Regions from separate parts of the Neobacillus sp. NRS-1170 genome, predicted to be linked through region 3. Evidence: riboswitches for the same ligand, from Rfam matches in the RefSeq annotation. Region 3 holds a riboswitch; each other region holds the start of a gene.
What was found. Region 3 has a riboswitch for cobalamin ahead of ACIFOT_RS20495 (ribonucleoside-diphosphate reductase subunit alpha). Riboswitches for the same ligand answer to the same signal wherever they lie in the genome.
Positions count from the first base shown of each region.

Region 1 (11,902 bases), on a different contig from region 3:
TTGGAATCTTTAATAAAAACCGATGATCCGGTGTATATTCCATGGTGCCTGTCTCGCCAATAGTTTCTGCCAATACGCGCATTTGGTCTGGCTTAATAAATTTATTGGCAACTCCAGGTGAAACAGCAAATTCAAATATATCTTCGACTGCTTGTTGTACTAACAATGGATTTACTATTTCAGTTTTTGTCACCATAGATAAAGCCTTTAAAGCCAAATCTAATGAGCTAACTTCTTGTTTTTTCCGTTCAATTTGCTCATAACCAGCTTGCGCTTCCCCTGTTTCTTGATTTAATGCCCATGGTTCGGCTTCCTTTTTCAAACGCTGATGCGGTTTTAAGCTTTGTTTTTCTTCACCTAACGTATATTTACGCTGATAACCTCGAGGGGTAATGATTTTATTGTCATAAAAGAAAGTAGAAGAATTCCCGATAATAACCGTTGTCAGCATTCCAATATCATGTTCAAGCATTTCAGACAGTGTTGTCAGCACTACATTTTGATTTTCACGATAAGCACTTTTCACAAGTCCCACTGGTGTTTCAGGTGAACGATATTTTAATAGAATATTTTGCGCCTCTACAATTTGGCGTGTCCGTCTACCGCTTTTCGGATTATATAAAGCTATAACGAAGTCCGCCATCGCAGCTGCTTCAATGCGCTTTTCTATTACAGTCCAAGGCGTCAAATGATCACTTAGGCTGATCGTGCAGGAATCATGCATGACTGGCGCACCCAATACACTCGCACAAGAATTAATGGCTGAAATACCTGGAACAATTTCTACCGCAATTCCTTCTTTTTCAGTCCAGCCCTTTTCAATCAGCACTTCATACACTAATCCAGCCATACCATAAACGCCTGAATCTCCGCTGGAAATGACTGAGACAATATTGCCAGCTTCAGCTTTCTTTACTGCACCCTGTGCACGTGACACTTCTTCTGTCATACCCGTACTGACAATGGATTTTGCTGTTAAGAAAGGTTCAATTAGCTCCACGTATGTTTTATATCCAATAATACAATCACTTTGCTGCAAGGCATCTACAGCACGTTTTGTAATGTGCTCACGATCACCTGGACCAAAGCCAACAACAAAAATTTTCCCCTTTTTCATAGGTTTACCTCCAAATAAAAAATGCCTGCACTCCTTTTAAAAGGAATACAGGCATGATGTGAAATAGCAGTATAAATTAAGCATACTGAAACACAAAAACAATAATTATAATTGTCCCGCCTATACTTCTCCCTCCGAAAAGCAAGTGTCGTTTAAATAAGCAGGTTTCCTGACTTAAGCTTCTTTTTACTCTTACACCTTCCCGATTTCTCAGTGGCATTGTAATTTCATCAGCTCTTACAGTAGCGGGGGCTGTACTAGACTTTCACTAGTTTCCCTTTTACCTCACAAATGTGAGCACTTATTTAAAGTATTTATTAAATTTTTTATAACTATACCATATAATCTAGAAAGTTAACATACTATTTTTTTTGAAGTTAAGGTTTGTCATTTCAATTACACATATACTTTACCCATAAAAATGAGGCGGACCGACATTGGTCCTGCCTCAAAAAATTTAAAGTTATTGTTCCTGTAAATGCAGATGCCCTTGCTGCCGTTTAAATTTCGCAATAAAAAATGTTAATGTAGCAGCCAGGGATAAAACAAGGAATATAGCAATATGCGCAATGTTCTCCCACATAAAACCGAAGTCTCCTGTTGAAATAATCGCCCTAAAACCAGAAACCGAATAGCTCATCGGCAAGTAATGATTGATCGTTTGCAGGAATTTCGGACTAAGTTCTATCGGGAACGTTCCTGCACTGGAGGTTAATTGTAAAATCAAGATAATTACAGCTATAAAGCGTCCAGGATTATCAAGAGCCGCAACAAGGAAATGAATAATGGCCATGAATGTCCAGCTAGTAAAGATACTGAACATAATAAAGTAAGGAACACTCTTCACTTCGAGCCCCAGTAACATGAGCAGCACCGCATCCGCGATTAATGCCTGAGCAATTCCTACTGCTAAAATCACTCCGGCTTTTCCGAGAAACCAGCTAATTCCACTCTTAGGTTCTGTGACTGGTTTATACATTGGAAAAATAACGGAAAGCATCAAAGCTCCAACAAATAGACTTAGTGCTAAGAAATAAGGCGCCAATCCGCTTCCGTAGTTTGGAACTTGATTCATTTTGTAATCTTTAACATTGACTGGCTTTGCAAACATATCATATACGCTGTTGTTGGCCTTTACATCACTGGCATCTTTTGCCCCGTCACTTAATTGATTGCTCAATTCCTTCGAGCCATCTGTAAGTTTAGCCATTCCATCCATTAAATCCGTCGAACCACTTGCAAGACTGGTCATTCCGTTCTTTAAGTCTGTTTCACCAATATAAAGGGAAGTGGTACCTGTGGTTAATTGTGTCGCTCCCTGTGCCAGCTTATTCGTTCCATCTTGCATAAGAACAGAGCTGGATGCTAATTGCCCTAACCCGGATGTAAGGCTGCTAGAGCCACTTGCAATTTGACTAAATCCTTTTTGTGCTTCATCCAGTTTTGATCCATACTGGGCAAGACCTTGAGTTAATTGTTTTTGGCCATTCAATACCTGTTTAGCCCCGTCAGATAATTGATTGATACCATTAGCCAATTTCTGCTGTCCTTGGTTTAACTTATCTGCACCGTCTGCTAATGAAGCAGAGCCTTGCTTTATTTGCCCGGCGCTCTTAGCCAAGTCACCTACACCAGAAACGACCTGCTGGTTTCCTTCCGATAATTGGGTCAAGCTATTAATCAGTTTTTCTTTCTCGGTTGGATCAATCGAACTATCTGACATCGCTGTTACTTGGTCAAGCACTTGCTTCAGTCCAAGGCTTACTGAATCGGCACCGGACTTTGCTGTAACTGCTCCTGCCTCCCATTGTTGTAAGGAAGCAGATATCTTTGAAGAACCTTCCGTAAGCTGGTTTGATCCTTTCTCAAGTTCAGGCAGACTTCCTGCAGCTGATACTAAGCCATCAGACAATTGCTTTTGGCCAGCTTCCGCTTGGTTTGCACCTGCTAACAGCTTGGTGTTCCCGTCTTTCATTTGCGTGAGGACAGTATTAAATTGCTTTAAACCACTATTAACCTGCTCAGAACCGTTTGAAGCAGATACTACCCCATCTGAAAAAGCAACCGATTTAGCTGCCAATGTTTCAAGATTTTGCTTGATTGTCTTGGCGCCGGAATCAACTGATTTAGCTCCATTTGCTAACTTTTCTGCACCGTTATCAGCAGAGGCAATTCCATCTGCTAGGCTGCCGGTACCATCTTTGGCTTCAGCGATTCCGTTGTATAGTTCACCTGCACCGTCACTTGCTTTTTTCAACCCACCAGCAACATCTTTTAAACTATCAAACATGGATTCCGCATATGTCTTCGTAACCGTGGCCGCCACTTTCTCCTTAATTTTTTCAATGGCTGAATCACCGATTTTCGATGATAGATAGTTATTGCCTTCATTTACGGTATAGACCAGATTTAGTTTCTGTGGATTGGCGCTTTGTAACGTCGTTGCATTTTTTGAAAAATCTTTAGGAATTTCAATCATCAAATAATAATCTTGATTCTTCAAGCCATGCTTTGCATTACTTTCACTGACAAAGTCCCAATTAAATGTTTTCTTCTCTTTCAAATTATCAACCAAATCCTTACCAATGGTCAACTGCTCTCCATTGTATCTGGCACCCTTGTCATTATTTACAATCGCCACTGGCATTCTGTCCAAATGGGCATATGGATCCCAAAATGCCCACAGATAAGTTGCACTGTATAGCACAGGAATCATCATCACACCGATAATGGCGATAAGCAATTTGCGCGTACGAATAATTTTAAGAAATTCGCTTTGCATATTTGCAAAAGCTTTCATGTTACTCACCCCTAAAATAAGTTTTATTAAATAAAGTGACTAATACTCTCATTTGGTCATTCAATTCTAAAAAAATTCTCCACCACTAGTTGACCACTTTAGTATTTTAGTCATTTTTAATAAAATGACTATATCACATCTTTCTATTGGGTTCAACATTCTTGTTTATAAAAACATTTCATAAGATCATTGAGGAATCCGATTCCTCCTTACTAAGCGTAAAGGGAAAATCGACATTAATAACCTATAACAACAATCATAATACCGTAACCTTTTTATTGTTTTGTGTGGTCTCATGAACAATCATCAAAAGCTGCCACACTTTTGATGGTGATACTTTTAGGTTTATTATTATGAAAGGGTCCTATAAAAAGTAAATTTTAATAAAATATAACGAATAACAAATCCAATGAATAATCCCGGAATCAATGACAACATTGGTAGCCAAATGGGACCAAATGAAATACCAAAAATATCTTTGGAGAGTACATAAGTCCTATTGTGACAAAATAGGCTCCAAAAGCAAAAGGGATAAATGATAAAGGTGGATTTTTCCCTTCGGCAAATTTATAAGCATCAAACATAGAATACATGTATACATATGGATAAAACATAAGCCATTGGTAATTAACTACTTCATAAGCTAGCGTAATCTTCCCAAGAAAACTATACATAATAGCCTGGTAAATGAACTATTTACATTAATGATGAATTCTAAAGTGATAAAAATAATCCCTTTTAGAAGATGTCCATTTAAAAGTTGGCCAAATCCAGGAAAAGCAATACTCCAAAGAATTGCTTCTAACTTATGTGTTTTCTTCATAATCTCAACCTTTTTTTTATATGGTACTACTTTGATTGGAGATTTTTTTCTGCATAAATCGATTTTTCTATTAAATACTGATACCCATAAATAATATTTGCTAAAGTAAAGATTATTAAATACCATTTAGTATGAGTCAACTTTTTAAATTTAAACACCCCCATCTTTTCCCATATTTCAGCTAAAGGATAAGCACAAAGAATGTCTAATACTGCATTTGTAATAAAATATTTGCGGAAATTGCCATATGTAAGTTTAAATATCCATAGTGTGGCTAGAAAAAAAGGACCTAATATATAGGTGAAATCAACTAGTCCAGGAGTTAAAGGATTTTTATTTATCCACCATTTCTTTTTATTAGCCACTACACTGAAAACACTTATAAATAAATTAGTAAAACTTGCTACAGGTAAAAACCTTAAAAATGATTGTTTTCCAAGAAACGGTGCAGATAGCCATGGAATAATTAACATTCCTAGAGAAAATGCCATTTTTTTGTTAAACATAAACTTCCTCCTTAAGCCATACTTTAATAATTTATCATCGCATCCGAATCAACAAAGGAACACTATTTAATCAATAACCTCAAGGGGAAAATCAATATTCCCTTTTAAATATGCAATAGTAATATTAATATAATTACCTAAAACTTATCGTACATTCCAATCTGTTTTTGTTAATATTAATAAATTGAAACTAATTTATCTTTACACTCTTGGCTTTTTTAAAGGCTTGAAAGATGAGAAAAAAGATCCTAAATAAGGAGAGAGGACTCCAATAGGAATAGGCCCCTCTCCTTATTTTAAGCACTCCCCAATTTATCAAACATATCCTAATTGATGGTGTCAATTCATATAGCGATATTCCCTCAGACTATTCAAAATAGAGATTTCCTGTAATAATTTCTCTCCAACATTCGTTTCTTTAACCTTTTTTCTCTTTAATTCTTTATCCACCAATCTTTTTATGGATAAAACATCTGTCCCGTTAAGCAGAACATCTTCTTTTGAATTAAAATGCTTATGGGCGACCAGTTGCATACCGTAGGAATTATACAGTAACGTATATCCTGCTATACCTGTTGTTGATTGATAAGCTTTGGAGAAACCTCCATCGATTACGATCATCCTACCATTTGCTTTAATTGGATTTTCTCCCTCAATTTCTTTAACAGGTGTATGGCCATTTATAATATGACCCTGGTCAGGATTCAGTTCAAATTCTGATAGGATTTTGCGGCAAATTTCTTCATTTTCACGTAAATGGTAGTATGGGTTCTTTCTCTCTCTATGGGTTGCCTTATCCTTAATAAAGTACCTCTCAAAAGTTGTCATTTCTCTTTTACCAAAGAGTGATGAATATTCTCCTGTCCATAAATACCAGACCATATCTGTCGCAAGATCATCTGTCTCTTCGGGATGTGCAAAAGCATGCCGTAAATAATGTTCAAAAACATCAAGTAAATCACGACCTGAATAAGTTTTATTTTCAATAACCATTTTTTCCATATTCCCTTTTTCATCTAAAGGAATACAACCATGTATTAATAGGTTCCCGTTATATTTTAAATATAGACTCCCTTTCTTCATAAGGAAATTCATATGTCTGGCCAGCTTTTCTGAATGCTGGACTGAAAATAATAATCTTTCCATAACCTGCTTTTCTTCTTCTAATAATTGATCAGGCTGCTCTGGATTTACCGTTGCAAAGCAAATATTTTGTAAAGGGTAGGTTTTCCCATAAATCGTTATTTCGTTCTTGTCATAATCAATTTTCTCAAGCAAAAGCCTTTCTGACATATTAAAATACGGGCGTCTCTTTATAATAGGCATTTCGAGCTTGAACTGAATCATCGCAATTGCTTGATGAATTTTTGTTATTTGTAATTTTTCATGATCAGATTGTTTCTTATCTGAATGTACCTTAGGTCTGAAAGCTGGATTGTCCTCATAGTATTTCTCCGCAAGATTCAGCAGGGGTCTTAGATTGATTCCATATATATCTTCAATAATATCCAGATTGTCGTATCTTGCGCAGATACGAATGATATTAGCGAGACAAACCATTGAACCAGCAAAAGCTCCTAGCCATAGTACATCATGGTTTCCCCACTGAATATCAACGGAATGATAATTAATAAGAGTATCCATGATTTTATCAGGTTCTGGTCCACGGTCATAAATATCCCCAACTACATGAAGATGATCGACAACCAATCTCTGAGTTGTATACGCAAGCCCTGTTATGAGTTTATCAGCTTGACCTAAGGAGATGATCTGCTGGAAAATTTCTGTATAATATCGCTCCTTATTTGTAGATTGATTCGTTTTGTATAGCAGCTCTTCTATTATAAACACAAACTGACTCGGCAACGCTTTTCGTAATTTCGAACGTGTATATTTGGAGGAAGCTTTAGAAATAAGCCTTATCATCCGCTCGATGATTACTATATACCATTGGTTTAATTCTTGTTCATTGCCAAAATGATTTTTCATTAATTTTAATTTTTCTTCAGGATAATAAACTAATGTCGCAAATTCATTGATTTCTTTTTCAAATAAAACATCTTGAAACAAGTCCCTGATTTTCTCTTTTACATTCCCTGAACCATTTCTTAACACATGTTGAAAAGCTTGATACTCCCCATGTAAATCACTGACGAAATGTTCTGTCCCCTTTGGTAAATTAAGAATGGCTTCCAGATTAATAATTTCAGTTACCACTTTTTCTTCACAATCATATTTTTGGACAAGTAAATCTAGATATTTTGAGTTCAAAATCATGTATCCCCTTTCAAAATTCACCATTCAATTTCTATCCAATATATTGAGTTAATTAATATTATCAGACAAAACTTAAATAATAGTTATTTTACTATTTAGAATCTCTCTGTCAACCAGATCAAAAACCCACATATATTTCGTTAAATTTTTTGATTTTGAAGAACCTCTAAAAATTTATTACTTATTTTTCCATATGAAATTTCCTTATATTTTAATATTTTTTTTTGCAATTTTAATTATTCGGATAATTCCTTTATCCTTATCATAACGAATCTAAAATCTTTAAATTAAGGGGATAACACACAGGAGCAATCATGGAGTTATTGGGGATGGGGAAACAGAAAAACCGACAAAATCCTTAGGGAACCTTCTAAAATCTATCTTTTTATAGCTTCAATGAATTTAGTATAAAAATAGTAGTTTTGATATTTCTAATAACCAATATTAATAGAGTAGATTTAGGATTTAACAACTTATAAAATTTACAGAATATTAATTATTCTGTTCTTAATAATAAATGGGAGAGAAAATTTTATGTCGATTTTACATGAAGAAGCATTAAAGATACACAAGGAGAAGCAAGGAAAACTTGGCGTTCTGTCAAAGGTTCCCCTACGCGATGCAAAGGATTTGAGCCTTGCTTATTCTCCGGGGGTTGCTGCGCCTTGTCTAGAAATTTATAAAGATGAAAACAAAGTGTATGACTACACAATAAAAGGGAACCTCGTTGCTGTTGTCTCAAACGGAACAGCGGTATTAGGGCTCGGAAAAATTGGACCTAAAGCAGCTATGCCGGTCATGGAAGGGAAAGCCTTATTATTCAAATCATTTGCAGATGTTGATGCCTTCCCTATTTGCCTAGATACATCAGATCCAGACAAGATTGTTGAGGTCGTTAAATTATTGGAGCCGACTTTTGGTGGGGTGAACTTGGAAGATATTGCTGCACCACAATGCTTCGAAATTGAGGACAGGTTGAGAAAAATTTGTAATATTCCAATTTTTCATGATGATCAGCATGGCACAGCGATTGTAACGGCCGCTGGGTTAATTAATGCTTTGAAACTCGTTGAAAAAAAATTAGAAGATATTCGTGTTGTTGCAAACGGCGCAGGTGCTGCTGGTGTAGCGATCGTTAAGCTGCTGCTTAATATGGGTGTAAAAGATGTCATTTTATGTGATACAAATGGGATCATTTATGAAGGCCGTCCGAACGGGATGAATCGTTTTAAGGAAGAAATGGCACGTATCACTAATAAAGAACAAAAGCAAGGTACACTGGCAGATGCTCTTGTTGAAGCGGATGTATTTGTTGGAGTTTCAGCAGCTGGTGCCGTTACAAAAGAAATGGTTCGTTCGATGAATCGTGATTCTATTATATTTGCTATGGCAAACCCGATTCCGGAAATCATGCCGGAAGAGGCAATGGAAGCTGGAGCATTTGTGGTTGGGACAGGACGTTCTGACTTTCCAAATCAAGTCAATAACGTATTAGCATTTCCTGGCATTTTCCGCGGTGCTTTAGACGTTTGTGCAAAAGAAATCAACGAAGAAATGAAACTTGCAGCGGTTTATGCGATTGCTGATTTAATTAAGGATGAAGAGCTTACCCCGGATTATGTTATTCCGGATCCATTCGATCCTAGAGTAGCTGCACATGTAGCCGCAGCTGTTGCTAAGGCTGCAATGGAAACAGGAGTTTCACAAAGGATTATTAATATACACGAAATCAAAGAGCGTTTATTGGTATTAAGGGACCAACCTGTCTTAGTTTAAATTCTAAATTGAAATAATATAGATACAAAACAATTTGATGAATGCACTATTGTTATTGGAATTGTTGGGGCTTGAGCGACTTATGTTGGAATGGTGAAATGATTTTTTCCAATGTTCCATCAATTTTGAAGGGTGTTAATTCTTGGTCAAGTAATCTTGAAAGTTACATATGGGCAGTTTCTACAAGTATTGTAAACCAGGTTCTTCTTATTTAGAAGCATTGGGAATTGCCACAATACGCAATCAGATGTTTGATCTGTAAACAACCTTATCTGTTGATAAAATATGGTACCAGATGTTTGGATAAAGGGGGAGAATATGTATGGAAGTAAAATTTTGTAGAGAATCAAGAGTTATACGAACAAGTCGTGTATTTCCAAATGACGTAAACAACCATAATACATTATTTGGAGGACGATTATTAAGTGATGTGGACCAGGTAGCGTCTATTTCCGCTGCTCGACATAGTCGCAGGGAATGTGTAACTGCTTCAACCGATTCAGTTGACTTTTTATGTCCTGTTCATACATCAGATTCGGTTTGTTTTGAATCCTATGTGACATGGACAGGTACATCATCCATGGAGGTTTTTGTAAAGATTATTGCTGAAGATTTAAAATGTGGTGAACGTAGAATTGCAGCTACTGCTCTATTAACCTTTGTTGCACTTGATCAGCATAAACGTCCAGCACATGTTCCCCAGGTCATTCCTGAAACAGAAGAAGAGAAAAAATTGCATGAAACCGCACCAGAGCGAGCAAAAATGCGAAAGGAAAGAAAACAAAAGAGCAAAGAATTAGCCACTTTCTTAACAACAAATTAATTAGCTTAGCTTTGGCAACCCCTCAGTTTGAGAAAAACATGCAAGCCTTATGGGGACAATCCATGGGGAGATCCTATGTGATATTGCCGATATGGCAGTGGGAGTAGCCTTTTCAAGTACGTTAGGTTTTACTCCTAGTTTCAAAGAAAAAATAAAAAAATCAAGAACCTCCCCTTCTCAGGGAAGGTTCTAGAAAAGTACTTTTTTATTTTATTCAAGGTTTGGGCCTTTCCTACAGTTGTCACTTGGATTCTGTATAAGACGAATGCTGTTTCGGCACTGCATCAAATGATGTTACATGTACACCCGGCCGCCGACCATGGTTCCATTTTCCATTAAGAGCGCGCTCGATTTGTGCACCCATTTGCAGAAGCAATCCATCATCTCCTTGCCGTGTGAGCGCGTGAATTCCAAGCGGCAGCCCGTTCTCAAGCTCAGCCATCGGCAACGAGATGCCCGGTAGTCCACTAAGGTTGGCGATCGGAGTATAAGAGAATATGCGCCAAAGGTTCTCGAACCAGTCGTAGACTGAAGGATTATCGCTAATTGTCAGATACTCCTTCGTTCCAACCAATGGTGTTGGCAGGGCCATCGTAGGAGTAAGGATGATGTCCCAGTCTTCAAAGAAGGCGGCTACCTTGCGGGAAATATCGTTAAACTTCGCCTGCATCTTGGCACGTTGCGTATAAGAGGCGAAACGGCCTTCTTCCCAGACCCGTATGCACATTGGTTCAATAAGATCGGCAGGTGGACGTTCCAAGCCTTTTTTCTCCAATAGACCCTGAATTGTTTGAGTAAAATTCATGATATAGCACTCGGTTTGTGCCTCGTAGGCGGCATGAAAGTCAATGTTAGGGATAACCCACTCGACGTGATGGCCAAGTGCCTCGAGGAAGCCAGCCGCCTGCTCCAATTGGGCAGCAATGTGCGGTGTGGCCTTGTAATCACCCCACTCATGTGAAACAGCGATACGAAGTTTTTTCGGATCTCGACGTATTAGTTCGGAATAAGGCTGCTGCGGCATCCAATAGGGCATGAACTCGCCAGGTGCTCCCCCTCTGCAACTGTCTACAAAGGCTGCAGTGTCACGGATGGTGCGTGAGTGACAGCCCTGAGCTGATACTACACCCATCAAGTCCGAACTGTAGGGGCCAACCGAAAAGACGCCGCGGGATGGCTTCAAACCGATGTTGCCGTTCACACCCGCAGGAATTCGAATTGAGCCGCCGCCATCAGTTGCATGTCCGATTGGAATGATTCCGGCCGCAACAGAAGCTGCCGTGCCCGCAGAAGAGCCGCAGGTTGTATAGTCAAGATTCCACGGATTTCGCGTAACATAGACGTCTGGATTCTCGGCTGAACTGCAGAGCCCAAACTCTGGTGTTGTCGTCCTCCCGATGATGTTGAGACCGGCTTGGCGGATGCGCTTTGTTAGGAAGCTATCGGCCGTAGAACGATTCCCTTGCATCAGAAGTGAACCCATCTCCTGCAGGCGCCCTTTTAAGGTTGGTCCTAGATCCTTCATCAGAAAAGGTACGCCCGCAAAGACCCCGGCTGGGTTCGTTCCGTCTTTCATGGGGTCATTGACCGCATCATCGAAGACCTCGATGACGGCGTTAACCGAAGGATTTAAGGTGTCGATGGCGAGTGAAACCTGTTGGGCCACCTCTCGCGGGGTAATCTCTCCTTTTCGGACCAAATCGGCGAGGCCAATGGCATCAAGGTTAGACCATTCATTCCAGCTCATAACACATGTCACAAAGTTTCACTCCTTCATATT
Region 1 covers NZ_JBITPF010000069.1:58,975-70,876, forward strand. Annotated here, with positions in the region: gene cobJ (precorrin-3B C(17)-methyltransferase) at 1-1,117, opposite strand, end outside; cobalamin riboswitch at 1,260-1,437, opposite strand; gene ACIFOT_RS25570 (YhgE/Pip family protein) at 1,581-3,917, opposite strand; partial or broken gene ACIFOT_RS25575 (hypothetical protein) at 4,269-4,740, opposite strand; gene ACIFOT_RS25580 (hypothetical protein) at 4,767-5,246, opposite strand; gene fbp (fructose-1,6-bisphosphatase) at 5,586-7,517, opposite strand; gene ACIFOT_RS25590 (NAD(P)-dependent malic enzyme) at 8,058-9,299, shown strand; gene ACIFOT_RS25595 (acyl-CoA thioesterase) at 9,622-10,122, shown strand; gene ACIFOT_RS25600 (amidase) at 10,364-11,869, opposite strand.
Region 1: it holds a riboswitch for cobalamin, as region 3 does, so the genes downstream of both, cobJ (precorrin-3B C(17)-methyltransferase) here and ACIFOT_RS20495 (ribonucleoside-diphosphate reductase subunit alpha) in region 3, are expected to answer to the same signal.

Region 2 (9,112 bases), on a different contig from region 3:
AATCAATAATCCCTAATAGAGAAGGAGTTCTTATGGACAAGTTACATCCACTTTGGGAAATGGTCTCACGTTTTTGGAAAAAGAAACATCTAACACAAATATTCTTATTACTCATCCTGGTTGTTGTTCTCGTGACAATCTGTTATTTTGGCTGGCTGGCGACCAGAGCAAATGTTCAATCCCTGAAGGAAGGATTAAGCCAGCCGACCGTTATTTATGATAAAAATGGCAAAGTGGCAAGCAATGTCGCAACAAACCGTACCAAAGGTATTAAAATGGAAGAACTGCCAAAATATGTGCCAAATGCGGTGGTGGCCATTGAAGATGAACGCTTTTATGAGCATAGCGGCTTTGATATTCAAGGAATCGCTCGTGCCTTTTTCGGCAACCTTTTTGCAGGAAGGATTACTGGCGGCGGCAGCACACTAACACAGCAGCTGACGAAAAATGCCCTTTTATCTCCAGAAAGAACTTATAAGCGAAAAGCTGAGGAATTGTTTTTAGCAGTAAAAATTGAAAAGGTCTATACAAAAGAAGAAATCCTGCAAATGTACCTTAATCAAGTTTATTTCGGCAGCGGCGCTTGGGGGGTCGGCAACGCTTCAAAAAAATATTTCAATAAAAATATAAAGGACGTCACCGTCAGCGAAGCAGCCATGCTTGCAGGGCTATTACATGCACCAAATTATCTGGATCCCTATAAAAACTATGACCTGGCCATGAAACGGCGTGATGTGGTATTGGCCAAAATGAAGGAACTAGGGTTCATCAACACTGCTCAGTACAATCAGGCCAAAAAAGAAAAAATTCGTCTTCATGATGGAGGGGGAAGCTTTGTTGAACGAAAATACCCATATTATGTGGATGCCGTTTTAAATGAAGCGATATCCAAGTATGGATTAACCCAGGATGAAATCTTAACAAGAGGTTACCGAATCTATACCGAAATGGACCAGAACCTACAGGCAGGACTTGAAAAAGTATATAGTAAAAACTCATTATTCCCTAGAGGAAGCGGAAATACATTGGTTCAAAGCGGTTCGGTATTAATGGATCCCGCCTCAGGTGGAGTCCGTGCCCTTATCGGCGGCCGGGGTGAACACGTTTTTCGCGGTTTTAACCGAGCGACTCAATTAAAGGCACAGCCTGGTTCCTCGATCAAACCACTTGCTGTGTATACTCCTGCGCTTGAAAATGGCTATGACTATTCATCCGAGCTTAACGACGAACCGATGACGTTCAGTAATTACAAGCCGGAAAATTTTTCAAAAACCTACCAAGGCAAGGTTCAGATGTATAAGGCTTTAGAAGATTCCTTGAATATTCCTGCCGTTTGGCTGCTCGATCAAGTGGGCTTAAATAAAGGGATCGATTCATTAAAACGGTTTGGAATACCTGTTGAAAAGGAAGATCGAAACTTGGCTATCGCCCTTGGCGGAATGAGCAAGGGCGTGTCACCCTTACAAATGGCTAATGCTTTTTCAGCTTTCCCAAATGGCGGAAAGCGGCAGGACAGCCATTTAATTACAAAAATTGTTGGTCCAACTGGGAATATTATCGCGGAGCGAAAAGCAAAAACGACAAAAGTCACCTCTGAAACTGTCGCAAATGAGATGACCTCAATGCTCTTAAATGTGGTGGAAACCGGAACAGGAAAGCGGGCCCATATCCCTGGAATGCAAATTGCCGGAAAAACAGGTTCAACTCAACTTCCGTTCGCCAATGTCAATGGAACGAAGGATCAATGGATGGTTGGCTACACGCCAAACCTTGTCGGCGCGATTTGGTTAGGCTATGACCAGACAGACCGGCAGCATTACCTGCCGAGCTCAAGCTCAGCCAATGTGGTTCCGATTTTCAGAGAAATCATGCTGGAATCGCAGCGCTATCTTCCAAAAGATAGCTTTGATGTCGTATCCATTAACGCCAAGCTGGCAGGAGAAGAGAATACCGAAAAAAGCATCCAAGATCAGGCCAAAAAAATTGGTAAGGAATTAAATGAAAATGCCCAAAAAATTGGTGCTTCAATCAAAGAACATGCCCCGGCATGGAAAAAAGCATTGGATAGTGCACTATACAATATAGGAGAAGCAGTTAATTCCTTGGTGGAAAAACTCAAGAAGTAAGAAAATAGCACGCTGAAATCAGCGTGCTATTTTTCTTCTCATTATTCTAACAATCCATATTTTCTTTTAAATCTTGATAAAATTTTAATCCAGGTATCGCCGAAAATCAGTAAAAAGATCACATTAGATACAGAATGAAACGTATCGAAAAGAATGCTTGCACCAAAATAAATAAGAAACGCCTTAATCGTAATGTGACTTTCTGCTTGCGTAACAGCTAAGAACCCCCATACATTCATAATCAAACCAAACAAATAACCCCAGACGATTCCAAAGAAAATCCGGCCCGATTTTCTATTCATAAGCTTTGTCTTGCGCAGCAAGCCTGCCGTTAATCCAACCAGTCCCCAAGCAACCATTTGCCATGGTGTCCAAGGACCTTGGCCCATTATCATATTTGATGCCAAGGCTGCAACGGCCCCTATTATAAAACCACTTTCTGCACCAAAAACAAATCCTGCCATCATAATGACAAAGGTCGTCGGCTGGACGCTGGGGATACTGGCAAAGGGAATTCGACCCACTGCAGCAATAGCCGCTAATATGGCTAAAAGGACAATTTCTCTCGGTTCCACTTTCCTACTTTCAAACCTAACAAAGAAAAACAAAATTGAAATAAATACCATTCCGAAACTTATCCATAAATAAGAGTTCTCAAACCTCATCGTTAAATATAGCAAGATCCCGGCAAGGAACAGAAAAACTATAGCCCAGACTTTTTTGAAGTTGCGCATCACTATTGTACCCCGCTGACCGACTGAGCAGCCCGATTCGGTAAATCACGGGCAATTCTTTGCAGCATGGTTGTATAAAAGAAATTACCTTTGAAGAATTCACTGGGTACATCCTCGGATGTAATCTTCCCCTGAAACATCATCCCGCATTTCGTTGCAAACTGGGCAGCAAATTCCACATCATGTGTCGACATCAGAATCGTCATACCTTCAAAATGTAGTGATTGGAGAATATTGGCCAAATTCTGTTTTGAAATGGGATCCAACCCTTTTGTCGGCTCATCGAGTAACAGTATCTCAGGTTTTCTTATCAGCAAACACCCTAATGCTGCTTTTTGCAATTCCCCTCCGCTTAGATCAAAGGGATGGCTCGATATAAGATGTTTAATTCCTAAGTTATTGAGCAGGGTATCCACTTCATTAACATTGGTTAAATCCCAATGGTCCATAGTGTATTGGATTTCTTTTTCTATCGAATCTTGTATAAAAAACAGCTTTGGGTTTTGTGGTAAATAGCCGATTAAATTTATTAATTCACTGTTCTTCATTATTTTCGTTTTCTTTTTGTTAACTAAGATTTTCCCCATTTCAGGCTTTACCAATCCAGCTAAAACCTTTAAAAATGTGGATTTCCCAGAGCCATTTCCGCCTAACAAGGCATAAAATTCACCTTTAGCCAGGCTAAAATCCAAATCATTTAATATGAATTCATTTTTTTTATCATAGCGGAAAGAAATGTTTTTTAAGCCAATTCGTTCATCACCAATTGGATACTCCAGCTTTTTGGGTTCTTCTGAAAAGATCGTGCTCGATTCCTGAACCCAATTTCGTCCTTCCTTTACAGTTAAAGGGATCATACCCGAACCCTTTTGGCTTAAAAATAAGCTTGGGATAGTAGGTACAAAAGCCTGATTCTTCGAGTTCCAAATTTGTGGAAGAACCTCCCTTGGTTCCCCTTCGAATAAGATTTGCCCTTTTTCCATCATGATTATTTCATCTGCAAGGGTAAATACTTCTTCCAAGCGATGCTCTGCCATAATAATCGTCATGCCAAATTCCTCATTCAACCGCTTAAGCATATCTAAAAACTCCCGTGAACTAACAGGGTCAAGCTGAGCAGTTGGTTCATCCAATAGTAAAATGTCCGGCTGCATTAATAGAACAGAGGCAAGGTTTATCTGCTGCTTTCTCCCGCCAGAAAGCTCATGCGATTTCCGATGGAGCAAGGACTCTGCTCCAAAAAAATGGACCATTTCAGCCAGGCGGTTCCTCATTTCACTCGTCTTAAGTCCAATATTTTCTAAACCAAAAACAAGCTCATGCAGGACATCATCTGCAACAATTTGATTTTCTGGATCTTGAAAAACAAAACCAATTTCCTTCGACAGACCTGTTTTCTCCTGTATTGGCGCACCATTAACCGAAATCTGCCCTTTCAGAATTCCATGTGGCTGGATTTCTTTTTTTAACAATCTTAATAGAGTACTTTTGCCAGATCCGGAAGACCCGAAAAGCACCACAAATTTACCTTTATTTATTTTTAAGGATATATTCCCTATGGCTGGTTCTAAGCAATCTGGATAGGAAAATGAAACTTTGTTTAATTCAATATACGCCATCGGAATAATCCACCTGCTTCAATGATTATTGGAAAACTTAAAAACAGGATGTAACCAGCTAGTACAAAAGTATCCATCGATGTAAGCTGCCAGGTTTCCATGATTGGATAAATAGTTAAATAACCTAACCCGTGTACCCTGTTAAATAGTATAAACACAAATAATCCTACGAGAAAAACCACTGCTGCTGCATCTGTTTTCTTAAATTTAAAATATTCGTAGGATGAACGCGGCCCATTTCCGTAGCCCCGTGCTTTCATGGAGTCCGCCGTCTGAATCGCTTCCTCAAGAGAATAGGTTAATAGGGCTTGCACGTAAAGCATTCCCGTTTTGATTCGAAAACTCCATTTTCCCTGATTCACAAAAATCCCTTTACTCCTTTGGACGACTGAAATTTCTTCCAGCCTTCGCCTCATCAGCGGAATAAAGCGGAGGGTCAGCATTAGAAGGACAGCGAATTGCGGTAATATTTTTGCAAATAAAAACAGGAGCTTATTTGGTGTCATAATCACGTTATAGGAAACAAAGACGGCAATGACACCGATGATGGACATAGCATTCATCCCGCCATAAACAACGGCTTCTAATGTAACTCGATGCTGCCCAACTTCAAATAACAGATGTCTTCCTCTTTCATTAAAAAGAGGATTGATTACGATCATGAGGATGAAACTTGTTATGATCAGAAATAACCAACGTTTAAGCCCTTGGAAACGATCATGGAAAAAATTTATGATGAGTATAAGCAATAAGCCTACCCCCAAATAGAACGGATGCAGCAAAAGAAGTAAAAGAGAAACTGCCCCTACATAAAAGAGGAAGGGAATGAAAGGATGAAATTTCTCAAATCGTTCTTTCATTCCCATTCCCTCCTAACTCCCTTCCGTGTAATAACATTCAATCCGATCACCGTCTTTAATCTTTATGACTCCTATGCTTTTAGTAATACTGGCACCATTGTGTTTAAAAACCCAGCCGCTCTTAGCACCATAATCAAATTCATAAATATTGTCAATTCCTTCAATATAGGCCGTTGCCCCGCTTCCCCGTGAATCGACAGTGATTCCTTGTTTTTTTGTCGCCTGTGAGATGATATCAAAAATAGTATCTCCATCATTAAAATTAACCTTCGTTGCTCCAAGAATGGTCCCGCGGTCTTTTGGGCCAATGATAGAAAGAGTAACGGAAGTGACAGGTTTTGGCGTTTGAGTCGTTGTATTTGGTTTTGGTGTCGTGGCAGCGGCAGATGGTTTACTTTGTTGAGTTGAAGTCGACGTACCGTTTGTTTTTGCCGGCTGGGTGGTTGTCTTGCTTGGTGTTGTTTTCGGCTGGCTAGTTTGGGCAGTTTGTGTTGTTGAGTTAGCTTTTGGAGCTGCTTGCTCAGGTTGTTTTTCTTCTGTTGGAGCGGCAGTAGTGGTCTCATTCTCTTTCACTTGTTCGGGTTTCTGTTCCTCAACAACTTTAGAGTCTTTTTCTTCCTTTTTTACTTCTTCAGTCGTTTTAATTTCTTTTTTTGTTTCCTTCGAACTGTCAGAACCTTGACTGCAGCCAATTAAACTAAAAGCTAATAGAAAAATAAAGATTAATAATGCAGATTTTAGTATTTTCATCCTGTTGCCCTCCCCATCCGCCCCCTCCTTGTAAAAAAGAGGGGGCAAGGAATTATAATGCCTTACGTTTCCTTTGGATCATGTATAATACGCTGCCAAGCATTAATAAAAATAATCCCAATGCTAATAAGTTATACATATTTGAAGCTGTATTTGGAAGCTTGTGGCCTTTTTGACTAGTAGTTTGATCTTCAGTTGCCGGCGTTTGGACTGTAGGCTGCTCTACCTGTGGTGTTTCCGGCTGTGGTGTTTTCACCTCAGGTTTTTGTTCTGCTAACGCCATTTTATAAAGAGCACCATTTCCTTTTGAATATAGCTGATAGGCAACTACTGCTTGAAATGCAAGTGAGGTTGTAAATACGTCACTTGTGTCTCCGCCTTGCCAATCAAAACCGCCATCGGCATTTTGGAAAGATAAGAAAAATTGGAACAAGCTGCTGTTACCTCTTGTAAATTGTGTATCATTTGCATCCATTCCTAATGCAGATAGGGCAATAATCACTTGTGCAGCGGTTGAGCTATTATCAATTTTACCGTTTTGATATTGCGATATTAAATATTGAATCGCGCTATCTACTTTTTCTTTTACGCCTGCCTGATTTTTATAAGGTGCGAGGGCTGTTAGAATCATTCCGGTTGTGTCAATGTCACTTGTTGTGCTTTCATCCCAAGCCCAGCCGCCATCAGCGTTTTGTCTTTCAATCAAATGGTTAACGAGCTTTTCCCTTGTCCATTGGGCCGTATTCGGAACAGTGAAATCCGCGCTGTCTAATGCAATCAATGCGAAGGCTACGCCGTTCAATCCCTGCTTAGTAACATTGCCGTTATAAATTGATTCAACAAGGTTGTATCCTTCAACATTCGTCGGGTCACCTCCTGCTGCAAGAATCCCAAGTACATAGCGCTCAGTATCAGTAATTCTTGTAAACTTCCCTTGTCGCTCTTTAACTAGCGCCTTTACGGAATCCAGATAGTTGGCAGGAATAGTTTTACCAGCTTGCTTTAGGGCTATAGCTTCCCATTCACCAACTTGTGATTTTAAAACATAGTCACTCACTGAATCGACTGCATGTTGAAGGTCGGCCGCTGAAACAGTTCCTGCCGGAGGATTTGGATTTGTAGAAGGATCCCCATTACCTCCAGTCCCCGGATCAGGCTGAAAAGATTCTAATTGAAAGCTGATTTGGTTTCCCGACTGAAGCGAGTACCCTTCAGCCCCAGTGGATGCCATTTCTCCGTTGATATAGAAAGCCCAGTAATTGTTACCTTCTGCTTTAATCCCATTAAGGGATGTAATCATTTTTCCGTATTGGGTATCGGTGTATCCTACATTTTCAACGCCAAGCGCGACTTGTAAAAGCTGAAAAGCATTAGGGTGACCGATAATTTCAATTTCAGGTAATTCCTTAACAATGTTTTTCTTATTATCCATTACTTTAAGTGAAACTTTATTTTCGACAGGCTTGGTCCAGTCTTTTAATTGGAAGGTTAATTTATCGCCATTTTGAACGATATAGGAATCCGATCCAACCTGAGCAGAAACCCCGTTAATGTAGAAAGCCCAAAAATTGGTTCCTTCTGCCTTTACTCCATTAATACCGGTTAACATTTTTCCATATGTAGTGTCGGTAAATTCAACGTTACTCTCTCCAACTGCACTAATTAAACTTTGCGTTGCTGTTTCGTTTTCACCAAATGAAACAGATGTTTCAGGCAGTATTGGATTTGTTTCTTCTGTCCCTATTACGGTAATAGTCCCTTGATTTCCAAGGCCAGCAGCAAAAACAGGTGTCTGAACGCCGCTTATGATAAGTGTGAATACAAGCAACAGAGCCAGCCATAAATTCTTTCTCTCTAACATCCTCTTTTCTCCCCTTCTAGTAATCTCAAAATTTTTGACATAAAAAAATCCCCCAAAAAGGAGGAGTGCTATGTACCAAAATAGAAATACAATAAAATTCCTATTTTAACACACTCCTATCCGCGTAGGCTTTAGGTGTTTAAAACAGGCAGGTTTCCTGGCTCATGGTCATCGCTTCCTATGTCTTCCCATCTATTTGACAGTGACAGTTTATAGGTTGCTCCCATTTACAGTGGCGGGACCGCGTTGGCTCTTTCCAACTTCCCTTTTAAGCTTAAGTTCAAAGACTTTAGCACCTGTTTTTTCATCATATTTTTTTATGTTATTTCTATTATAGTAAAACGCTAATTGTTTTGTATATGGTTTTAAATGAATTATTGCTCAATGTTTCGGCAAAGGTTTGCCATTTCAATGGCTGCACTCGCAGCTTCCCAGCCTTTATTGCCGGCTTTCGTACCTGCACGTTCAATAGCCTGCTCAATCGAATCAGTCGTTAATACGCCAAAAATAACAGGCACACCGCTGTCTAAATTGATACGAGATACTCCTTTTGCGGTTTCATTACAAACATAATCAAAATGTGGGGTTGAACCGCGAATAACAGTTCCGAGTGTAATGACAGCATCATACTTTTTACTGTTTGCCATTTTTTGAGCGATTAATGGAATTTCAAAGGCGCCAGGAACCCAAGCAACGTCTACATCTGTCTCGCTTACTCCATGCCGTTTGAGTGCATCCTGCGCTCCGCTTAATAATTTACTTGTGATAAATTCATTGAAACGTCCTACCACGATTCCAACCTTTAATCCTGAGCCAACTAAATTACCTTCAAAAATATATCCCATCTTAATTCCTCCATTTTTTTATTTGGTGCGATAAACTAAGTTGATGATTTCGCTACGGGCTCTCGCTTTCCGCGGGCGTGCCGGGGCCTCCTCTGCGCCTAAGCGCCTGCGGGGTCTCCCCGGACCCGTACTCCCGCAGGAGTCGAGCACCATCCGCTCCAATCACCAATTTCTAAAAAAATTTATTTCTTTAGAATTTGTTTGCAGTATCTTTTTCTTTATTCTTTCGGTATTTAATTAAATCTTCAATGGTAATCATTTTTACCTTTAATTTATCAGCAATTTTACGGAGTTCTGGGACACGAGCCATCGTTCCG
Region 2 covers NZ_JBITPF010000006.1:111,800-120,911, reverse strand. Annotated here, with positions in the region: gene ACIFOT_RS01985 (transglycosylase domain-containing protein) at 33-2,126, shown strand; gene ACIFOT_RS01980 (ECF transporter S component) at 2,168-2,701, opposite strand; gene ACIFOT_RS01975 (ABC transporter ATP-binding protein) at 2,863-4,479, opposite strand; gene ACIFOT_RS01970 (energy-coupling factor transporter transmembrane component T) at 4,461-5,339, opposite strand; gene ACIFOT_RS01965 (DUF4430 domain-containing protein) at 5,352-6,089, opposite strand; gene ACIFOT_RS01960 (DUF4430 domain-containing protein) at 6,142-7,950, opposite strand; cobalamin riboswitch at 8,081-8,265, opposite strand; gene ribH (6,7-dimethyl-8-ribityllumazine synthase) at 8,325-8,795, opposite strand; partial or broken gene ribB (3,4-dihydroxy-2-butanone-4-phosphate synthase) at 9,007-9,112, opposite strand, start outside.
Region 2: it holds a riboswitch for cobalamin, as region 3 does, so the genes downstream of both, ACIFOT_RS01960 (DUF4430 domain-containing protein) here and ACIFOT_RS20495 (ribonucleoside-diphosphate reductase subunit alpha) in region 3, are expected to answer to the same signal.

Region 3 (11,902 bases):
AATTATGGATTTTGGTTATTATAAAAAGAACTTTAAAGGCCCTCAGGCAGCTCTTGAAAAATCAATCGATGAGATTAGAAGATTGGAAGATGAATTTGAACGTGAAAATGATTAAATCCAATGTAAAAAGTGCCCTTTAAAATGGAGGGCACTTTTAATTACAGTCACAGTCAACCCTTCGCTTGCACCTTCAATGAGCATCCTTCTATTGGTTTTGTTTCCCGATGTGTTACTATAAAACCAACCTAAGATAAATGAGGTGTAGAACTTGGAAATTGAGGTATGGTCTGATTATGTATGTCCATTTTGTTATATTGGAAAGCGTAGATTAGAAGAGGCGCTTGCCCAGTTTCCACATAAAGAGCAGGTTGAGGTAGAATTTAAAAGCTTCGAGCTTGATCCGAATTCTCCGATTAATAGCGGTCAAAATATTCATGAGGTCCTTGCTAAAAAATATGGAATGAGTATTGAGCAGGCGAAGCAGGCAAATCGAAACGTTGGTCAGCAGGCAGCAACGGTTAGTTTGACCTTCAATTTTGATGAAATGAAGCCGACAAACACATTTGATGCACATCGGTTAGCGAAATTTGCTAAAGCAAAAGGGAAAGAAGCGACAGTATCGGAAAAACTTCTTCAAGCTTATTTCACTGATTCAAAGCATATTGGAGAGCATGAAACCTTAGTAGAAATTGCAGTTGAGGCAGGCCTTGATCGTCAAGAAGTCCTGAACGTATTAGCGGATAAAAACTCATTTGCACAGGATGTAAGATTTGACGAGTCCTTAGCTCAGCAATATGGAGTTCGTGGGGTTCCTTATTTTGTTCTTAATCAAAAATATGCTATTTCTGGAGCCCAGCCTATTGAAACCTTTAAGGGTGCGCTACTAAAGGTATGGGAGGAAGAATCAGCTTCACCGGTGCTGCAGGATTTGTCAACAGATGCCGCTGTAAGCTGTGAAGATGGCAGCTGTGCCCTTCCTGAAAAATAATATAAATAAAGATGGGAAAGGGGTCCTTGGCTCCTTTCCCTTTTTTACCAGAACAGTTTCGGTATCTTATCTTCTACAGTTTCTTTGTCTGAAATAATTCTGATTATTACTTCTATCCCAGCATTTTTTTATCTCGCAATTACGGTAGCAAGTAGTGTGGCATCTTTTTCTAGATGTACAGCGTCTAGATGTACGGCGTCTAGATGTACAACGTCTTGATGTGTTTCTCCTTGAAGTATTGCGACGGGAAGTGTTCATACTTGAAGTGTTTCTTCTTGAAGTATTTCTTCTTGAAGTATTTCTTCTTGAAGTATTTCTTCTTGAAGTATTTCTACTTGAAGTATTTCTTCTTGAAGTATTTCTTCTTGAAGTGTTTCTCCTTGAAGTATTTCTCCTTGAAGTATTTCGGTTTCTAGAAGTTCTTCTGCGTGAAGTGCCGCGATTATGTCCAGGGTCTCTGAACATGAAATCCCACAACCCGCCTCGTCTGGCCTCGTCTGCAGCATTTTGAATATCATCTGAAGTAAATTCGCTCATCTTTGCACCTCCTTTTAAAATAGAAAAGGGAGTACGAAAACTGATTGACAGTGTTTGTCTATAAAACTCACTCTTCTTTTTACAATTTACGTATGAAAGTGTGCTTTTGTTTGGGACAAACGCCTAACATAGGAAAAAATGCACTCATGGCGTGACATCTACCTACTTTTATTCATACGAATAATGGAGGGAGGTGAAGATCATGGACGAGGGAGCTAATATTCCGCAATATAAGCTTTTCATTAACCCTTTTGATTTAAAGGAGCTTAAACGAGACATTTGGATTGATGACCCAATTCCGGCACAATTAAAGGTAGATGGAAAAAGGCTGGAAATTGATATAAGCTACCGTGGGTCTCATATCCGTGATTTTTCGAAAAAGTCATATCAAATTTCTTTCTATAAACCAAATATGTTTAAAGGTTCAAAACAAATCCATTTAAATGCAGAGTACAAGGACCCATCGATAATACGGAACAAGTTGTCTTTTGACTTTTTTTCGGAGCTTGGGGTTCTCTCGCCACAATCCCAGCATGTATTATTAACACTTAATGGAAAATTTGAGGGGGTTTATTTAGAAATTGAATCAGTGGATCAGCATTTTTTAAAACGTAGAAACCTCCCAACAGGGAGCATTTTCTATGCAGTTGATGGTGATGCCAATTTTTCCTTGATGAGTGATTTGGATAAGGAAATAAAAAAATCATTGGAACTAGGCTATGAAAGAAAATTTGGGCCGGCGACTGAAGATTTCTTTTTGCAGGAATTCATCATTAAGATTAATACCATACCTGTTCCGGAATTTGAAAAGGAAATTCCGAAATACGTGGATGTCGATAAATACCTACGCTGGATTGCCGGCATTATCTTTACTGCTAACTATGACGGGTTTGTTCATAATTATGCTCTTTACAGAAATCGTGAAACAAAGTTATTTGAAGTCATTCCTTGGGATTACGATGCAACATGGGGGAGGGATGTGAACGGAAAAGTGATGGAGGCAAATTATGTGCCGATTGAAGGCTTTAACACCTTGACAGCAAGATTGTTAAATGTGGAAAGTTTTCGGAGAAAATATCGAAATCTGCTAGAGGACATTATGAAAAAACAGTTTACATTAGAATTTATGATTCCAAGAGCAGAAAAACTCCTCCAATTAATTCGCCCCTATGTACTGCAAGACCCATATAAAAAACAAAACATAGACCAATTCGATCAAGAACTAGAGGTCATTTCCAACTATATTAAAGAAAGAAGAAATTATTTACAGAGAAAACTAGCAAAATTAAATTAGGTTGTCAGGTGCCTTTGTGAAAAATTCACTAAGTCACCTGACAACCTGTTGTTAATTATTGGACATTATTTTGAAAAGTAAAATCTGGTTTTATGCCTAATTTATTTTTACTAACCACTTCATTTTGTTTCTTCTTTTTAAAGGTCATTCCTAGTGAATTGATGTCCAAGGATGCTTCAATTTCTTTCTTAATCATATTAATAATCATGATTAGGAGAAAATAACAAGTGAGTGGGATGAGCACAACCCATGGGGACATGAAAAACTCTCGATAATTTTGACCAATTAGGCCAGCCTATTCTTTGGATATTGAATTTAAGAGGGGCAGTCCCCGAACTTCCTCCTTTGAAACACCACCCAAGTAAACCTGGAAGGCTCCAAGATACATGATCAACAATAAGGTATTAAGCAGTTGCTGGATAGCCATCAAAAATCCGTATGAAGTCAAGAACGGCTTCAAATGGGTCCTCAATACATGAAAATGACTGGCCCCCATTAAATAGGAGCATTGAATATAGGTTTTTCCTTTCATTTCATTGATAATGTCTGAGGTCATAATTAGAACAGATGGAACGCCCATAATAACTAAAATGATAATTTGATAAAATAATATACTATAAACCGAATCTTCTATATATGTAGTGGATACAGGAAGCATAAGAACTAGAGCGATGATAATCGGTGGAACTAAATTGAACACTAACAGAAAATCCTTTAGGATAGGTAGAATTCGTTTCAGCCAAAAGGAAAAAATAATCCCTAATGCTCCCCCTATCAATACGCGGATAAAGGTCACTCCAAAGGCAGATAGTAAAGTAAATTTAGCTCCGTAAATCATCATGAGAAGAATATCTGCCCCGTTTCGGTCTGAGCCTAAAAGGTAATGGGAGGAGGGCGGAATTGGCGGTACCCCTATCAAATTTCCCTTTTTGTCATATAAGTACATAACTTTATTAAAATCTTCAGGTCCATAAAGCGGGTAAAGCAAGCTAAGGATGAACACCATCCCGAGAACGGATAAGCCGATAATCGTCTTTTTGTATTTAAGAGTTTTCATACGCTGACCTTTTCCTTTCTTTTCCTCAACTTGATAACTAAGTAAGCAATTAGATTGGCAATGATAATGGGTACGGCAAATTAAAGGAAACCAAGAATAAAAGTTTCTGCTCTTTGGCCATAAATGGAGCGCAGCACCTCTGCAAAACCATGAATATTAAACAAGTATTCTACTACGATAATATTTGATAACAAGAACCAAATGATTGTCCGTAAATGAATCAATACTAATGGAAAAATATTACGAATAATATGTTTAACATAGATGACGCTTTTAGGAAGCCCTTTAGCCCTCAAGAATAAAACATAATCCTGCTGCTCCTCGCCGGCCATTTCTTTTAAAAGGAACTGTATTAAAAAAATGGCAGGAACAAAAATCGAAATGACTATAGACATGAAATAGGGTTCTGTATGATTTCCGCCATATAACTGAAAAAGTTTACATCGAAGGTCTTATAAATATAAATGACCATATATTGAAGCAGAAAAATAATTAGGAGGTCTGGAGCGGTAATCGTGAAATCAATAAAATTGCTTATTTGTTTTCGAAATGTATGAGGAAGCAACATAATCGCGGTAGCCGCAAGAATTCCGATAAACACGACTAATAGTAGAGAAATCGATAAGATGGTCATCGTATAGGCATACTTCTCCATACCTTCACCTTTAAAATAATTAAATATGTAAGAATAGTCATCATAGTGCAAAAACAAGGCTAAGTTGTCTAGGACATAGTACTTATACGAGCTGAAATGAACTTCAACCCCTTTATTGCTGGAATTGAAAACAAAAAGGATCGGTATATTTACTACGCATACAAAGCCCGCTAATATAGCGATCAGTCTCACAGGGGAATACAATATTTTTTTAATCATGCGCTCCATTCCCTTCCATAAACACTGTTCAATATTTTGCCGGAAATAGAAATAAAAGGTTTCTTCTATAAAAGAAAAAATTTTCTGAAACATCTTTTGTCAAATTTACGTCTATTTATTGCGGAACTTGAAGAAATTTGTAAAAAAATAAATGCGAAACAGACTAAGACAGGCAATTGACACCCTATTAGAAGGGAAGGGGAAACAATGCTTAGAAATGTAATTGTTGTAACAGATGATGAAGACAGTGTAAAACAGGCGATTAGAGAAATTTTGCGGGCAAAGCATAAAGGACATGAGTATGCCCTTGATTTAACACGAATTAAAGATAGGGATAGAAAAAGAGAGATTATGAAAAGATTAACTCGATATTAAATCGAAAGGTGAAACTAAATGGATTTTAATATTGTAACTCAGCTTTCTAACGATCAATTGTTCCAGTTAGAAAGACTATTTCAGTTAGAATGGTGGACAAAAGGACGAGAACTTTCCGATATTAAGCGGATGGTTGAACATTCAGACTTCATTGTAGGATATATTGATCCAGAGACAGATGAGTTAATTGCTTTTGCGCGTGTATTAACAGACTATGTCTATAAGGCGATGATTTTTGATGTTATAGTAAAGGAAGCCTATCGAGGAAGAGAACTAGGTTGTGCTATAATAAATACTATTCTAATAGAACATTCTCTAAAAGATGTAAAGCATTTCGAATTATATTGCCGCCCAGAAATGGTCCCTTTTTATCATAAATGGGGATTTTCAGAAAAATTGGGCGACCTTACTTTTATGAGATTAATAAATAAATAGATAATTAAGGGAGAGATTTATGGAAAGTCTTCCATGTCAAGGCTGCAGAGGTCTATGCTGCGGCCCTGTGCCAGTCACTTCAAAGGAATTAAAAAGAATTAAAACAAAGATCAAAACGATGCCAGCTAAATTACGTCTACAGCTTCAAAATCAAAAAAGATTTTATGGAACATGTATTTTCTATGACCTTGATAAAGATAGATGTGGCATTCATGCAGCTCGGCCAGAAACTTGCCGGAAGTTTGGCTATTATAAACATCTCGTTTGTTTCAGGAATCCAGCAGCAGCAACAAAAGAACCAGAACCATTTACAGAAGAATTTGTCGGAATGCTTAGTGTCGATTTTACCTGGAAAGATTTTAGTTAAAAGCTGTTTTCGCAAAAATTGCTGTTTTTCAAACAGGATTACTGATAAGTTTAAAATCAAGAGCACCTCATTCGGACACAATAGCCATCGTTTACTCGATGGGTGCCTCATTTAATCTATTATTAACAAATAATTTCCGATTGAAGGAAATAAATGCCTTATCTCGAATTGAATTAATGTAAGAATATTCTAACAGAAGGAAGGCGAATTCATGTCACTAGATCCACAAACAAAATTAGTTTTAGATCAGTTAGCTGCTGCCGGAGCACCTCCTATGGAAACTTTAACTCCTGAGCAAGCAAGACAAGCGTTTTTATTGCCACAGGCTGAGTTAGAGGAAGTAGGTAAAATAGAAGATCGGACAATCCCTGGTCCAGTGACGGATATTCCTGTTCGAGTCTATTATCCTAAGGAAAGTCAAACTAACTATCCCGCACTTGTCTTTTATCATGGCGGCGGTTGGGTTATCGGAAACATTGAAACTCATGATAATGTATGCCGGGCATTAACGAATCTAGCCAATTGTGTGACTATTTCAGTCGATTATCGTCTAGCTCCTGAGCATAAATTCCCTGCTGCAGTGGAAGATTCGTATGCGGCAGTTCAGTATGTTTTCGAAAATGCAGAAGCTTTTCAAGTTGACCGTTCCCGGATTGCAGTTGGTGGTGATAGTGCCGGTGGAAATTTGGCGGCAGTCGTTGCAAATCTGGCCAAGGATAATAACCAACCAGCTATATGCTTCCAACTATTAATCTATCCAAGTACAAACGTTGGAGGAGAACCAACTGTTTCTATGAGGGAAAATGCAGAAGGATATTTCTTAACAAAAGGAACGATGGAATGGTTTAGGGCTTGTTATTTAAATAGTGAAGAAGATAAGCATAACCCGCTTTTATCGCCAATTCTGTATGAAGATTTTAAAGACCTTCCTCCAGCACTTGTGATTACCGCTGAATTTGATCCTCTCAGAGATGAGGGTGAGGAATACGCGAAAAAGCTTGGTGAAGCCGGTGTGGAAGTGGAATGTGTTCGCTACGACGGAACAATCCATGGATTTGTCAGCATGGCTGCGGTGATAGAGCAAGGAAAACGTGCCCTTGAAAAATCAGGGAGCACCCTAAAGAAAGCGTTTAATACAAAATAGATCCAAATAAGGACCGCCTTATCCTCAGGTGGTCTTTTTTGGGTACTTAAAGTTCAGGAAACGAAGGTCCCTTTTATTTAGTTGAGGGACCTTTTTGTTTAAGTTAATGAATAAAAATATTACGAATTTTATGTAAAAATGGTAAACTAATAAAAAATCTTTTTAATAGGTGAGGAACAATATGATTAAAGCCATTTTTTTTGATTTAGATGATACCCTTTTATGGGATCAAAAAAGTATAAAGGAGGCTTTTGCTGCCACCTGTAAAGTAGCTCAGGAAAAGCATGGTCTTGACCCGATTCAATTTGAAGAAGCCGTACGCGAGGCCGCTAGAAATCTTTACTCGTCCTATGAGTTCTATTCTTTTACCCAAATGATTGGTATCAATCCCTTTGAAGGATTATGGGGCAATTTTTTAGATGACCAGGATGAGTTTAAAAAAATGAAAGAAACGGTTCCTGCCTATCGCAAGAATGCCTGGACATTGGGATTAAAGGCAATGGGGATAGAGGACCCTGATTTTGGCCATGAGTTAGCAGAGCGATTCCCTCAAGAGCGCCGGAACCTGCCATTTGTGTATGAAGAAACCTTTAAAATATTAGATGATTTAAAAGATAATTACCAGCTTCTTCTGTTAACCAACGGATCACCGGATTTGCAAAATACTAAACTTGCGATAACGCCAGAACTTGTTCCTTATTTTGACCAAATTGTAATTTCTGGAGATTTTGGAAGAGGCAAGCCGGATCCAGCCATTTTTGAACATGCATTGGAACGAATGTCCTTACATAAGGAGGAAGCTATCATGGTTGGGGATAACCTGATGACAGACATTCTCGGTGCCAATCGAGCCGGAATAAAATCCGTGTGGATTAACCGCCACAAAAAGGAGCGGAATGAAGTGATTCCTTCTTATGAAATAAAGCACCTTGAAGAACTTTATTCAATTTTGGAGGAGTTAAAAAAATAAATGCTGAAATGGCGGGAGGCAAATGAGGTATTTAAGACTGAAACTGGATAATACGAAGTTTATGATGACTCATTTAGCCCCTCATGAATCTGATCCCTTGGCACATGACCATGGTGACGATTATCAAATTACCATGCCCATTTTAGGGACACCTTTTTTAGAACTTGAGCAAAAATTAAATTCATTGAATAAAAGCAATCGGATTATTACCATTCCTGGTGAAAAGCATTTCCACTTCACTGGTGAAGAGGAGAGCCGAATTTTATTAATTAATATTAATAGGCACTTTCTTGATCAGGTGGTGTCCTCCCGTTTAAACAAAGAGTTTGGCGGAATTGGCTTCAAACATTTTGGCGAGGGCTCTTCTGAAAAATTAATTAAAATTGCGGATGACCTCATTAGATTGAATCTCTTAGGGAATTCAGATCCTGTCAGGACAGAGGAACTAGAATGGGAATTAGCGGAGACTTTTTTAGGTATCCAAAAAGGCTCCCATAGCAAATAATGGAAAAGGGAAGTGACCCTTGGATTCCATCCTTTAATTAAGAGAGCTGTTGATTATATTGAGGAAAATTATCAATCTGAAATTTCACTAGAGGTTTTAGCAGCCGAATCAAGTCTCAGTAAGTATTATTTGATTCGTTCTTTTAAAGAGGTGATGGATTGTACGCCGGCCAAATATGTGACGGATACTAGGCTGAAGCGGGCAGTTGAATTATTGCTGGCCACGAGCCTTGATATTACCACGATTGGTTTTGAAGTCGGATTTGGCAGCCTTCATACTTTTGAAAGGATATTCAAGAAAAAATATGGCGTGACGATTTCAGATTTTCGTAAGAAAAATAAAAACTTAAACGGAAACCATTGCAAAATACGCAATGGTTTTTTCATGTTCAAAAGTTGCTGGAAGGAATAAAGCAATTTTGACAGAGAAGCTTCTTAATTCCTTTGATAAATTCAATGTATCAACTAATTAGGAAGTGTGAACGACATATGAAATCATTGACTAAATTTCACCCGGTAGCTTTGGGAATCATTTATGGGACCTTTTTAGCAAGAGCAGGCTTTTTTATGAGTCTTCCGTTTTTAGGGATTTATTTGCATGAGGTGAAAGGCTTTAACCCTGTTGTGACTGGCGCCATTTTGGCAGTAAGTTTTTTTGTTAGTACCTTTGCGAGTTTCATTGGAGGCGCAATGTCGGACCGAATCGGAAGATATCCGATTATGATATTCTCTATTTTTATTTGGGGAGGGGTATTTTCAGGGTTCGCTGCAGCAGAAGAGGTGTGGCATTTCCTTATTCTAAATGCCTTAAACGGTTTATGCCGAAGCATTTTTGAACCGACTGCACGAGCTATGCTAGTTGATGTTACGCCACAGGAAACAAGGGTCGAAGTATTCAACATCCGGTATTTTGCAATAAATCTAGGCGGAGCAATTGGACAGATTATAGGCTTGTTCATTGGCGGAGCACAAACTATGATTCCCTTTATGATAAGTGCAGGTATATATCTGGTATACGGGTTCCTAATTTTCATTTGGAGCCGTAAATATCCGATTAAGGTAACGAGAGAAAAAGAAGAAAAAAATACCTTTGGTGAGAGCTTGAAGATTATTAGCAAGGATCGTGTTTTTCGATTTTTCCTGATGGGGAATATATTTGTAACTGGTGGCTATGCCCATCTTGATACGACTCTTTCTCAATATTTAGGCAGTGACAAAGCAAGTGTGTATACGATTTTGTTCACCACCAATGCATTGGCCATTCTTCTCCTGCAGTTTCCTATTATTAAAATGATGAAGAGGTATTCTTCCTTAACCGCATTAAAAGCAGGGTGTCTATTGTTTTCAATAGGGATATTGGGTTTTGGAATATCTGATTCACTAGTTTTGTTCATCGTTTCCATGATCCTTTTTTCTGTAGGAGAAATTCTTTGTTTTATTATTGGGGATGTGCTGATTAGTGAAATTGCACCCTCCAATTTAAGGGGAGCTTATTTCGGGGCTGCCGGTCTGCAATTTATCGGTCAAGGCGCTGCGGCATGGTTTGGCGGCTGGCTCCTCAATTATTTTGGGGTTGGAAGTGGTGCAATCGTGTTTGGCATATTAGCTTTATTCACTATCATAGCTTATCCATTTTTTCAATATGGGCAATATCTTTTAGGGAATAAACCATCCTACTTCAAAACTCAGCAAAACACTAATTAAAATACTTGATAAATTACTAAGTTTATACTATGATAGATTTTAGTTTAAAATCAACATATTGTTTTAGCTCTTAAAAATAAAACTATATATTGTGTTTGCCTTAAGTTGAGATGCCGGCAACGGCTTAATTGGGAATCTGGTGAAAATCCAGAACTGCCCCCGCAACTGTAAATGCTGACGAAATGAACAAACCACTGTATAAAAAAGCTTACTAAATTAGGCGGTTATATGGGAAGGGTTCAGAGTAGGGAGATGCATAAGTCAGGAGACCTGTCTTTCTTAAGATGTTTCAGCTTCTTCGGGGATTGAGAAGATGGAACGGTGGCAGCAGGGGGCCCTAATTTCTTTCCATTTTGCCCTTTTGTATTTGTTATCGTTTCATCCGCTCGAATTCACCCGAGCGGATTTTTTATTTTTAGGGGGAAGAGGACATGACTGTCAAAGTGAATAACGTATTGGAAACAATCCAACAAGCATCCAATAAATATCAACTGGATTTTACGGTGCTTAAAAATCAAATTGAGGAACTAGAGGAAAAGGAAGCAAACAAGCAGGCACTCAGCTATGCTGTTAATCAAATAGCCATGGACCAGCCGGATTGGAGCTTTGTGGCTGCCAGCTTATACCTAAATGAATTATATGAAAAAGCAGCTATAAACCGGGGATATGACCGTTCGTTAAAGTATGGCGATTTTTACAGCCTAATTCAACAATTAACCGATATCGGGATTTATTCTAGTGACTTACTAAACTTTTATAACAAAGTGGAAATTGCTGAATTAGCGAAAGAGATTAATCCGGACAAAGATAATTTATTTAATTACATAGGATTATTTTTACTAGCTGATCGTTATCTTGCGAAAGATCATCAGCAAAATGTATTTGAACTGCCGCAGGAGCGGTTCATGATTATTGCTATGACTATTATGAAGAATGAAAAAGTGTCTAAGCGGTTAGATTTTGTAAAGGAAGCATACTGGGCCTTAAGCAATTTATATATGACAGTAGCAACACCAACTTTAGCAAATGCCGGAAAAAGTTTCGGACAGCTTTCCTCTTGTTTTATCGATACAGTCGACGATTCTTTAGATAGCATTTATTTAAATAATTGGGATACTGCTCGTTTAAGTAAAGATGGCGGAGGAATTGGAATCTACTACGGAAAGGTCCGTGCGCTGGGATCTGATATCAAGAAATTTAAAGGAAACTCTTCAGGAGTTGTGCCGTGGATTAAGTTAGTGAATAATACGGCAGTCAGTGTGGATCAATTAGGTCAGCGCCAAGGTGCCATTGCTGTTTACTTAGATGTATTTCATAAAGATATCATGAATGGCTTTCTTGACTTGAAAACAAATAACGGAGATGAACGCCGTAAAGCACATGATATTTTCACTGGTGTAACCGTACCTGATCTTTTTATGAAAAAGTTGCAAGAGATAGACGAGAATGGGAGAAGCATTGGGGAATGGAATACCTTTTGCCCCCATCAAGTAAAGCAAATCATGGGATGGAAAGATGAGTCTGGGAATCCGCTGGGACTAGAAGATTTTTATGATGAATCAGACAGGAAATATTTTACTGAAAAATATAAAGAGGCCGTAAGGAACCCGCTTCTTCCGAGAAAAACCTACAGGGCCATGGACATAATGGCAC
Region 3 covers NZ_JBITPF010000048.1:47,692-59,593, forward strand. Annotated here, with positions in the region: gene ACIFOT_RS20415 (amino acid permease) at 1-115, shown strand, start outside; gene ACIFOT_RS20420 (DsbA family oxidoreductase) at 269-988, shown strand; gene ACIFOT_RS20425 (CotG/ExsB N-terminal domain-containing protein) at 1,055-1,525, opposite strand; gene ACIFOT_RS20430 (CotH kinase family protein) at 1,728-2,819, shown strand; gene ACIFOT_RS20435 (hypothetical protein) at 2,875-3,078, opposite strand; gene ACIFOT_RS20440 (hypothetical protein) at 3,115-3,876, opposite strand; gene ACIFOT_RS20445 (ABC transporter permease subunit) at 3,957-4,271, opposite strand; gene ACIFOT_RS20450 (hypothetical protein) at 4,262-4,750, opposite strand; gene ACIFOT_RS20455 (hypothetical protein) at 4,958-5,125, shown strand; gene ACIFOT_RS20460 (GNAT family N-acetyltransferase) at 5,144-5,560, shown strand; gene ACIFOT_RS20465 (YkgJ family cysteine cluster protein) at 5,580-5,927, shown strand; gene ACIFOT_RS20470 (alpha/beta hydrolase) at 6,139-7,071, shown strand; gene ACIFOT_RS20475 (HAD family hydrolase) at 7,253-8,041, shown strand; gene ACIFOT_RS20480 (hypothetical protein) at 8,064-8,546, shown strand; gene ACIFOT_RS20485 (helix-turn-helix domain-containing protein) at 8,559-8,957, shown strand; gene ACIFOT_RS20490 (MDR family MFS transporter) at 9,035-10,249, shown strand; cobalamin riboswitch at 10,341-10,540, shown strand; gene ACIFOT_RS20495 (ribonucleoside-diphosphate reductase subunit alpha) at 10,681-11,902, shown strand, end outside.